One region of the Streptomyces sp. NPDC000348 genome, then DNA from elsewhere that is predicted to be linked to it. Evidence: predicted binding sites of a transcription regulator. Region 1 holds the regulator's gene; the other holds the start of a gene.
What was found. Region 1 encodes HspR, which represses chaperone genes until heat shock. Its sites were predicted from a motif close to TTGAGNNNNNNNNNCTCAA; they were not measured.
Positions count from the first base shown of each region.

Region 2: lon (endopeptidase La) is a predicted target of HspR. The motif match lies at 2,890-2,908, and genes of this name have one in related genera.

Region 1 is NZ_JBIAZD010000003.1:391,787-397,390, reverse strand. It holds gene ACFY3N_RS08690 (hypothetical protein) at 1-131, opposite strand, end outside; gene ACFY3N_RS08685 (hypothetical protein) at 133-312, opposite strand; gene ACFY3N_RS08680 (helix-turn-helix transcriptional regulator) at 442-1,461, shown strand; gene ACFY3N_RS08675 (LuxR C-terminal-related transcriptional regulator) at 1,486-2,517, opposite strand; gene ACFY3N_RS08670 (sugar ABC transporter substrate-binding protein) at 2,647-3,753, opposite strand; gene ACFY3N_RS08665 (heat shock protein transcriptional repressor HspR) at 4,034-4,483, opposite strand; gene dnaJ (molecular chaperone DnaJ) at 4,490-5,604, opposite strand, start outside.
Region 2 is NZ_JBIAZD010000001.1:136,712-142,315, forward strand. It holds gene ACFY3N_RS00675 (lysozyme) at 1-380, shown strand, start outside; gene lon (endopeptidase La) at 453-2,867, opposite strand; gene ACFY3N_RS00685 (spermidine synthase) at 3,018-3,707, shown strand; gene ACFY3N_RS00690 (response regulator transcription factor) at 3,832-4,572, shown strand; gene ACFY3N_RS00695 (ATP-binding protein) at 4,569-5,604, shown strand, end outside.

The DNA.
Region 1 (5,604 bases):
CCGAAGACGGTCACCATCAACGAGTCACCACTGTGGGGGATGGCGGTGACCAGGTCGATGAAGTGCCATCCGGACCGGTAGGCGGTCGCCATCTCCCGGCGGAAGGAGCGGTCGTCGGGTGGAGTAGTCATGTCACGCCCACACGCTGTCATCCGTGCGCACCGGGCCGGCCGCCCAGACGCTGTCACCCGGAGGCGCGTCCTGCGCGACGATCGGCGGCCACACGCTGTCCGCCCGGACGTCTCCCCCCGCCTCGGAGAGGCCGCCCGCTACCCCGAAGGCCACACCGACGGAGAAGGCGGCGACAAGCACCGAGCGAAGCATTTTCTTACCCATAGTCGGCTTCGTCCTCACTTGAAGGTCCCCTCTGTCCCCCGTCGAGTACGACGATGGCTCATTCGGGCACGTCATGGCCACACGATCGGTGCATCATGTTCCTGCATGTTCAGGACCCTGGGGGGTGGAGATTTGGAAACGAACCGGTCTAGAACGGGACATCCTCATGCGGTGACTGAGCTGTGCGAGGAGGGGGTGCGACTGTACGCGAATGCTCTGCGCGCGGGACGTATCGCCCGCGCCGACGTGGAGCCCGCGCCCTGCTTGATGGACTTCGCCCTCCTTCACCCGGATCCCGACGACGCGCAGTGGCTGCGCCCGGTGCTCCCCTCGATCGCGCTGGCCCAGCGGCTGAGCCCCATAGAACGGGAGATCACCGAACGCAGGCGGCTCTCGATAGAACTCGCCGACGCTTTCGAGCCGTTCATGTCCCTCAGTGCCCAGGAGATCGCCCCCACCCACTCGATCACGGTGCTCGAGGGCAACGACCGCATCAACAGCGCGCTGGACCTGGCCACCGCGCAGTGCCGGACGGAGATGCTCACCATCCAGCCGAGCGGGCACCGGCCCGAACGCAGCCTGCTCCAGGGCTTCGAGCGCGACCGGCTGCTCATCGAACGCGGCGTGCGCATACGCACCCTCTACCAGCACACCGCCCGGTTCAACCCCGAACGCCTCTCCTACGTCGAGCAGTTCGCCAACGGCAGGGCGGAGTACCGCACCATCGACGAGCTGGTGGAACGCCTCATCATCTGCGACGAGACGGTCGCCTTCATCCCCGTGCGCGACGACCGCCAGGTCGCCCTGGAGCTGCGGCACACCGGCCTCGTCCGCTACCTGATCAAGGTCTTCGAGTTCATGTGGAGCCGCGCGGTCCCGCTGGCCGCCGGCACCCCCTACGAGACCGCGCCCGACGGCATATCGGAAATCCAGCACTCCATCGCCAAGCTCCTGGTGGAGGGCCACGTGGACGAGGCCATCGCCCGCCGCCTCGGCATGAACGTACGGACCTGCCGCGCCCACATCGCCAAGCTCGCCGCCACCCTCGGCAGCGGCAGCCGGGCCCAGCTCGGCTACCTCATCGCGGAGTCCGGGATCCTCAACCAGGAGGGAGCACCTCAGTGACCGCGCGGGGGCGGCAGGGCCGTCTCACCGGGCGGTCCGGGGTCCCCGGCCGGGCAGGGTGCCGGCGGGGCGCCGGAAGCCGTCCAGACCGGCCTGGGCGATGCGGACGCCCAGCTGCGTGCGGCTGGCCGCGCCCAGCGTCTCCGACAGGCGGGCGATGTGGGCCCGGCAGGTCCGCACGCTGATGCCCAGGCGCTCCGCGATCACCGCGTCCTGGTGGCCCTCCGCGAGCAGGGACGCGATGGACTGCTCCCGGTGCGAGATGCCCTCGATGCCGGTCTCGGGCAGCGGGGCGGTCAGCGGGATGGCGAGCCGCCACAGCCGGTCGAAGACCGTGCCCAGGTACTCCACCAGCGCCGGGTGGCGCAGCTCCAGCGCCATGGTGCGCTCGGGGTTGGCGGGAATGAAGGCGACCGTGCGGTCGAAGAGGATCAGCCGCTCGATCACCTCGTCCAGCGTGCGCGCCTCCACCGCGTCGCCCATCAGCTCCAGATAGCTGAGCAGGCCGTGCCCGTGCCGGGCGACGTGCGTGTACAGGTCCCGCATGCGCACGCCCCGGCCGCGCAGCGCCATCGCCCGGTGCAGGCCCTCCGACAGCTCCGCCTCGCGCCGGATGCCGCCCGGCTGGACGGTGAGCACCTCGGTGGTGCACGCCTGGGTCGCCTCGTCCATCGCGGCCTGGATGCGGGCGAGCCCGTCCAGCACCCGGATCGCCGGGCCCTCCGCCGCCGACCGCGAGGCGGGCACCTGGCGGCCCAGCCCGGCGTACCACTCGAAGGCCTCGACGGCCGAGCCGACCCGGCGCTGACTGGCGCTCACCTCGTCGTACATCCCGCGCAGCAGCCGGGTCATGACCTCCTGCGGGGAGGTGGGGACGAGCCAGTCCATGTCGTCGGGATCGGGGTGCAGCAGGGCCAGCTCCAGCAGGCAGGGCACCGGCTCCGCGTCCCGGCGCGGCAGCCGTCCGCGCCGCACGGCCCGGGAGTACACACGATCCCCGGCGTCGCACAGTCGGTCAGCACCGTGTGGATGCCCGTCCGTCCCGTGCCCGGCCATCGCCCGTCCCACCCCCGGTTCAGCCACTTTCCGCAGCGCAACTATGCGCGGCCGGAACCGGCTGTGCAACATGGGCAGGGCCCGGCGCCGGTCGGGAGACCGGCGGGTGGCCGAATATCGACGGGGCGGCTACTTCAGCTTGACCGCCTCGCAGGCCGCCGCGAACTCCGCGGTGCAGATGTCCGAGACCTCGTAGATCTTGTCGGCGACCACGGTGTCCTCGATGTTGTCCTTGGTCAGCGCGACCACGGGCACGAGCTGCGCCGGGATGTCCTTGTCGGTGGGGCTGTCCACCCGCTCGCGGGTCAGCGCGTCGAACTGGATGTCCTTGCCCTGCACCTTCGCCACGGCCATCTCCGCGGCGCTCTCGGCCTCGTCCGGGTAGGACTTGTACACGCTCATGTACTGCTCGCCGGCGAGGATCCGCTGCACCGCCGCGAGTTCGGCGTCCTGGCCGGTGATCGGGGGCAGCTCGGTCACGCCGGCGGCCTTCAGCGCCTTGACGATGCCGCCCGCCATGCCGTCGTTGGCGGAGTAGACCGCCTCGATCTCGCCCGCGCCGATCGCGTTGATCGCCTCGGTCATGTTGGCCTGGGCGTTCTCCGGCTTCCAGTCCTTGGTGTCGTAGGACTTGGCGATCGTCACCTTGCCCTTGAGCTCGGAGAGCGCGCCCGCCTTGAACTGCTTGGCGTTGGGGTCGGTCGGCGAGCCGTTCATCATCACGACCTTGTCGGTGATGCTGAGGTCGTCCCCGAGGGACTCCAGCAGGGAACGACCCTGCACCTCGCCGACCAGCCCGTTGTCGAAGGAGATGTACGCGTCGATCGGGCCCTCGGCGAGACGGTCGTAGGCGATGACGGGGATGCCCGCGTCCTTGGCCTTCTGCACGCTGTCCGCGATGCCGTGCGCGTCGACCGCGTCCAGCACGATGACGTCGACCTTGTCGTCGATCATCTGCTGCATCTGGCTCGCCTGCTTGTCGGCGTCCGCCTCGGCGTTGGCGTACTCGACGGTGCCCTTCTTGTCGGTGAGCGACTCCACCTTCGTCTTGAAGATGGGGTAGTCGAACTGCTCGTACCGGGTGTTGGCCTTCTCCGGGAGCAGCAGCCCGACGGTGACGTCGTCGCCCTTGCCCGGGCTCGCGTCGTCGCTGCTCCCTGTCGCGTTGAGCACGCCGCATCCGGCGAGCATGACGGACATGGAGGTGGCGGCCACGGATATGGCGATACGACGCATGCGGAGGCTCACTTCAGGTGCGTTTCGGACGTGGGCACAGCTTTGCGGCCCATGTGACTGAAAAGCCAACGCTTCAGCCCCCACCGGCGTCAAGGGCGGCCGCTTAACGAGATGGACACGGCATGATGTGCCGAACTCGTGAGAGACCCGCGGACGTCAGGCGAGGATCATCTGGACACGCAGCCATACGATAGTCACACACGCGCCTGTGCGGATAAGCCGGGAGGCCCGGAGGTCCACTCGGCCTCCGGGCCTCCCGCGGCGCCTCACACCCGCGCCCTCAGTCCTGCTGCTGCCGCTTGGGCCGCCACACCACCAGCGCGCTGGTCTGCTGCACCTCCTGGTACGGCACCAGGTCACGGCGGTACGAGGCGTGCACCGCGGCCTCGCGCTGGCGCATCGCCGCCGCCGCCCCGTCGAGGGCGCCCTCCAGTTCGGCCACGCGGGCCTGGAGCGCGTCGACCTGGTTCTCCAGTTCGATGATGCGCTTGATTCCGGCCAGGTTGATGCCCTCGTCCTGCGACAGCTGCTGCACCTGACGGAGCAGTTCGATGTCACGGGCCGAGTAACGGCGGCCCCGGCCGGCCGTGCGGTCCGGCGACACGAGACCCAGCCGGTCGTACTGGCGCAGCGTCTGCGGGTGCAGACCGGAGAGCTGGGCCGCCACCGAGATGACGTAGACCGGTGTGTCGTGGGTCAGTTCGTACGGATTGCGTCGACGGCCGTCCATCTGCAATCAAGCTCCCTTCGCGGCCTGGAACAGCTCCGCCCGCGGATCGTCGTCCGCGGTCGCCTCGCGATACGCCTCGAGCGCGTCACGAGCCTTCCCCGACACGTCCTTGGGAACACTCACCTCCACGGTGACCAGCAGATCGCCGCGGGTGCCGTCCTTGCGGACCGCGCCCTTGCCCCGGGCCCGCATGGTGCGCCCGTTGGGCGTGCCCGGCGGCAGCTTCAGCGTGACCGGCGGACCGCCCAGCGTCGGGACCCGGACCTCGCCGCCGAGGGCGGCCTCGGCGAACGTCACGGGGACCGTGACGGTGAGGTTGTCGTCCTTGCGGCCGAACACCGGGTGGGCGCCGACGTGCACGACGACGTACAGGTCACCGGCGGGGCCGCCGCGCTCGCCCGGCGCGCCCTTGCCGCGCAGCCGGATCCGCTGGCCGTCGCTGACACCGGCGGGGATGCGCACCTGCATGGTCCGCGAGGACTTGGCCCGGCCGCTGCCCTTGCAGATCTCGCAGGGCTCCTCCGCGATCAGACCGCGGCCCTTGCAGTCGGGGCAGGGGTCGGTGAGCGAGAAGCCGCCGCCCGAGCCCCGCGCCACCTGGCCGGTGCCGACGCAGGTCGGGCACACGCGCGGCGTGCCGTTCTTGTCGCCGGTGCCCGAACAGGCCTTGCAGGGCGCCTGCGACGACATCCGCAGCGGGACGGTCGCGCCCTCGATCGCCTCGGTGAAGCTGAGCGTCACCTCGGACTCGATGTCCTGACCGCGCCGCGGCTGGGTACGCGTGGTCCCCGCGCCGCCGCGGTTGAACAGGCCCCCGAAGACGTCACCGAGGCCGCCGCCGAAGCCGCCCGCCTGCTGGCCGCCGGCCTGACCGCCGAAGAGGTCACCCAGGTCGAAGTTGAAGGTGCCGCCGCCCGCGCCCGGCCCCGGCCGGAAGCCTCCGTTGCCGAAGAGCGCGCGCGCCTCGTCGTACTCCTTGCGCTTCTTGGGGTCGCCGAGGACGTCGTTCGCCTCGGAGATCTCCTTGAACCGCTCCTCCGCCTTGGTGTTGCCCTTGTTGGCGTCCGGGTGGAACTCGCGGGCGAGCTTCCGGTACGCCTTCTTGATCTCGGCCTCGGTGG
Region 2 (5,604 bases), on a different contig from region 1:
ACTGGTCCGCGGACGGACGGACCCTGCCGGGCGTGCTCGACATCGAGTGGAACCCGTACGGCGACGCCTGCTACGGCAAGTCGCAGGGCGCGATGGTGAGCTGGATCCGCGACTTCCTGGACCAGTACCGGTACCGCACCGGCCGGGACGCCGTCCTCTACACGGCCACCAGCTGGTGGAAGCAGTGCACCGGCGACTACGCCGGCTTCGCCGCCACCACTCCGCTGTGGATCGCCCGGTACGCCTCCACGGTGGGCGAACTGCCCGCCGGCTGGGACACGTACACGATGTGGCAGTACACCTCGACCGGGCCGACCGTCGGGGACCACGACCTCTTCAACGGCGCCCTCGACCGGGTGCGGGCCTTCGCGCTGGGCTGATCCGCGCCGGGCACGGCGAAGGCCCGGGCCTCCCTCAGGGGACCCGGGCCTTCCCTCGTCCGGCCGCGTCCGTCACGCCGCGACCGGAACCTCCGGCGCCGCGCCGTTCGTCGCGGGCGACAGCGCCAGCTCCAGGACCTGGCGGACGTCGGTGACGGCGTGGACGTCGAGCTTGTCCAGCACCTCCGCCGGGACGTCGTCCAGGTCGGGCTCGTTGCGCTTGGGGATGACGACGGTGGTGATCCCCGCGCGGTGCGCGGCGAGCAGCTTCTGCTTCACCCCGCCGATCGGCAGCACCCGCCCGGTCAGCGAGACCTCACCGGTCATCGCCACGTCGGTGCGGACCAGCCGGCCGGAGAGCAGCGAGGCCAGGGCGGTGGTCATCGTGACGCCCGCGCTCGGGCCGTCCTTGGGCACCGCGCCCGCCGGGAAGTGGATGTGCACGCCCCGGTCCTTCAGATCGCCCACCGGCAGCTCCAGCTCGGCCCCGTGACTGCGCAGGAAGCTCAGCGCGATCTGCGCGGACTCCTTCATCACGTCACCCAGCTGGCCGGTCAGGGTCAGCCCCGCCGCGCCCGTCTCCGGGTCGGCCAGGGACGCCTCCACGTAGAGGACGTCCCCGCCGGCCCCGGTCACCGCGAGCCCGGTGGCGACACCGGGGACGGCGGTGCGGCGCTCGGCCGGGTCCTGGGCGGACTCGGGCACGTGGTGCGGCCGGCCGATCAGGTCGCGCAGGTCGCCGTCGGTGATGGTGAAGGGCAGTTCCCGCTCGCCCAGTTCGTGCTGGGCCGCGACCTTGCGCAGCAGTCGCGCGATGGACCGCTCCAGGGTGCGCACGCCCGCCTCGCGCGTGTACTCGCCGGCCAGCCTGCGCAGCGCGCCCTCGTCGATCGTGACCTCGTCCCGGTCGAGACCGGCGCGCTCCAGCTGGCGCGGGAGCAGGTGGTCGCGGGCGATGACGATCTTCTCGTCCTCGGTGTAGCCGTCGAGGCGGACCAGCTCCATGCGGTCGAGCAGGGCCTCCGGGATGGCTTCCAGGACGTTGGCCGTCGCGAGGAACACGACGTCGGACAGATCCAGTTCGACCTCCAGGTAGTGGTCCCGGAAGGTGTGGTTCTGCGCCGGGTCGAGGACCTCGAGGAGCGCGGCGGCCGGGTCGCCCCGGAAGTCCGACCCCACCTTGTCGATCTCGTCGAGGAGCACCACCGGGTTCATCGACCCGGCCTCCTTGACGGCCCGCACGATCCGGCCGGGCAGCGCGCCGACGTACGTACGGCGGTGGCCGCGGATCTCGGCCTCGTCGCGGACGCCGCCGAGGGCGACGCGGACGAACTTCCGGCCCATCGCGTGGGCGACGGACTCGCCGAGCGACGTCTTGCCGACGCCGGGCGGGCCCACCAGGGCCAGTACGGCGCCGCCGCGCCGTCCGCCGACGACGCCCAGGCCCCGGTCGCTGCGCCGCTTGCGCACCGCCAGGTACTCGGTGATCCGCTCCTTCACGTCCGCCAGGCCCGCGTGCTCGGCGTCCAGGACCGCCCGGGCGCCCTGGATGTCGTAGGCGTCCTCGGTGCGCTCGTTCCACGGCATCTCCAGGACCGTGTCGAGCCAGGTGCGGATCCAGGATCCCTCGGGCGACTGGTCGGAGGAGCGCTCCAGCTTGTCGACCTCCTTGAGCGCGGCCTCGCGGACCTTCTCCGGCAGGTCGGCGGCCTCGACGCGGGCCCGGTAGTCGTCGGACTCCTCGCCCTCCTGCTCGCCGTTGAGTTCCCGCAGTTCCTTGCGGACGGCTTCGAGCTGGCGGCGCAGCAGGAACTCGCGCTGCTGCTTGTCGACGCCCTCCTGGACGTCCTTGGCGATGGTCTCGGCGACGTCCTGCTCGGCGAGGTGGTCGCGCAGCTGCTGGGTGGCGAGCTTCAGCCGGGCCACCGGGTCGGTGGTCTCCAGCAGGGCGACCTTCTGTTCGGTGGTGAGGAACGGCGAGTAGCCGGAGTTGTCGGCGAGCGCGGAGACGTCGTCGATGGCCTGGACCCGGTCGACGACCTGCCAGGCGCCGCGCTTGCGCAGCCAGGCGGTGGCGAGCGCCTTGTACTCCTTGACCAGTTCGGTCACGTGCCCCGGCAGCGGCTCCGGCACGCTCTCGTCGATGCGGGTGCCCTCCACCCACAGCGCCGCGCCCGGCCCGGTGGTCCCGGCGCCGATCCGTACGCGGCCCCGGCCGCGGATCAGGGCGCCCGGATCGCCGTCGGCCAGCCTGCCGACCTGCTCGACCGTGCCCAGCACGCCGGTACCGGCGTAGGTCCCGTCGACGCGCGGCACCAGCAGCACCCTGGGCTTCCCCGGCTCGGCCCGGGCGGCGGCCTGGGCGGCCTCCACCGCGGCGCGCACCTCGGAATCGCTCAGGTCCAGCGGAACCACCATCCCGGGCAGCACGACCTCGTCGTCGAGCGGCAGCACAGGCAGGGCGAGCGGTGTGGACTCAGCAGCCATGATCTCCCCTTCGGCAGTCAAGTTGAGCTATGCCGACTCAATGCTCGTGAGCCGCCGAATGTTCCCGGAGCCGCGTTCGCTCTCAGCGATCATCCTCCGGGGCGCGGAAGAGCGCGGCCGCCGCGAGAAGGGAGCTGCCAGGATGAACGCATGTCCACCCCGTACGACATTCCCGATGCCCCCGAAGTCCTGGACCGCCGCGAGGGCCCGTACGGCGAGGTCGTGCTGCGCAGGCACGGTGACCTGCTGCAGATCATCGCCAACGGCTGCTTCCTGATGGACACCTCCGACGGCCGTTCGGAGCGGCGGCTCGTCGACGCCGCCCTGGCCGCCCTCGACGCGCGCACGGCGGACCCGCACGTCCTGATCGGCGGCCTCGGGGTCGGCTTCTCACTCGCACACGCCGCCGGGCAGCCCCGCTGGGGACGGATCACCGTGGTGGAACGCGAGCCGGCCATCATCGGATGGCACCGCGGGGGACCGCTGGCCGGGCTCTCCTCGCGGGCCCTCGCCGACCCGCGCACGGAGATCGTCGAGAGGGACCTCGTCCGTTACGTCAATGAGACGTCGGACACGTTCGACGCGCTCTGCCTGGACATCGACAACGGGCCCGACTGGACCGTCACCGAGGACAACGACGGGCTCTACTCACCGGCCGGACTGGCCGCCTGCGCAAGGGTGTTGAGGCCGGGCGGGGTACTCGCCGTGTGGTCGGCGAAACCGTCCCCGGAATTCGAGGGAACCTTGCGTAATGCCGGATTCCAGCAGGTGCGTACCGAAGAGATCCCCGTTGCCCGGGGCGTTCCGGACGTCGTGCATCTCGGCGTCCGCCCCGGATAGCAAACTCGCGGTAACTCCCCGTACGCTGCTGCCCTGGCGCGGATCATCCAAGCGTCGAGCGCAATGCTGCGCGGACGAGGGATCACCCCACTGATTCCGGAAAAGCACACTTCAGGGGCGGGCGATGGAGCAGACACACACCTCCCACAACGGCACGGCCACGACCACCCTCGGCGCCCAGCGCAGGGTCCTGGTGGTGGAGGACGACGCGACGATCGTGGACGCCATCGCGACGCGCCTCCGCGCCGAGGGATTCCTGGTGCAAACGGCGGGCGACGGCCCGTCCGCGGTGGACACGGCGGAGGCCTGGCAGCCCGACCTGCTGATCCTGGACATCATGCTGCCCGGCTTCGACGGCCTGGAGGTCTGCCGGCGCGTGCAGGCCCAGCGGCCGGTGCCGGTGCTGATGCTCACCGCGCGCGACGACGAGACCGACATGCTGGTCGGGCTGGGCGTCGGCGCCGACGACTACATGACGAAGCCCTTCTCCATGCGGGAGCTGGCGGCACGCGTGCACGTGCTGCTGCGCCGCATGGAGCGGGCGGCCCTCGCGGCGACGACCCCGCGCAGCGGCATCCTGCGCCTGGGCGAACTGGAGATCGACCACGCGCAGCGCAGGGTGCGCGTGCGCAGCGAGGACGTCCATCTGACGCCCACCGAGTTCGACCTCCTGGTGTGCCTGGCGAACACCCCCCGCGCGGTGCTCTCCCGCGAGCAGCTGCTGGCCGAGGTGTGGGACTGGGCGGACGCCTCCGGCACCCGCACGGTCGACAGCCACATCAAGGCGCTGCGCCGGAAGATCGGCGCCGAGCGCATCCGCACCGTGCACGGCGTGGGCTACGCCCTGGAGACGCCGACGCCATGAGCGACGGTCCGGCCGGACGCAGAGGCCCCCGGGCTTCGCAGCCCTGGGGCGGTGTACGCCCGTTCTCGATCCAGACCAAGCTGGGTGCGCTGGTCGTCGTCTCGGTCCTGATCACCACGGGGCTGTCGGTGATCGCCGTGCACACCAAGACGGAGCTGCGCTTCATCACGATCTTCTCGATGATCGCGACGCTGCTCATCACGCAGTTCGTGGCGCACTCGCTCACCGCGCCGCTGGACGACATGAACGCCGTGGCCCGTTCCATCTCGCACGGCGACTACACCCGCCGGGTGCGGGAGAACCGCCGGGACGAGCTGGGCGACCTGGCCCAGATGATCAACGTCATGGCCGACGAGCTGGAGGCCCAGGACCGCCAGCGCAAGGAGCTGGTCGCCAACGTCTCGCACGAGCTGCGCACCCCCATCGCGGGCCTGCGCGCGGTGCTGGAGAACATCGTCGACGGCGTCACGCAGGCCGATCCCGAGACGATGCGCACGGCCCTGAAGCAGACCGAGCGGCTGGGACGCCTCGTGGAGACGCTCCTCGACCTGTCCCGCCTGGACAACGGCGTGGTGCCGCTGAAGAAACGGCGGTTCGAGGTGTGGCCGTACCTGTCCGGCGTGCTGAAGGAGGCCAACATGGTCGCCTCGGCCCGCGCGGGCATGGCCTCCGGATCGGGCAGCCACACCCGTACGGACGTCCATCTGCACCTCGACGTGTCACCGCCGGAGCTCGTCGCGCACGCCGACCCCGAGCGCATCCACCAGGTCGTCGCCAACCTCATCGACAACGCGGTCAAGCACAGCCCGCCGCACGGCCGGGTGACGGTCCGGGCGCGGCGCGGGGACCGGCCGGAGTCGCTGGAGCTGGAGGTGCTGGACGAGGGGCCCGGCATCCCGCGCACCGAGTGGCACCGCGTCTTCGAGCGCTTCAACCGGGGCAACGTCAACCGGCCGCACGGTCCGGGCAGCGACGGCGGCACCGGTCTCGGCCTGGCGATCGCCCGTTGGGCCGTCGATCTGCACGGCGGCC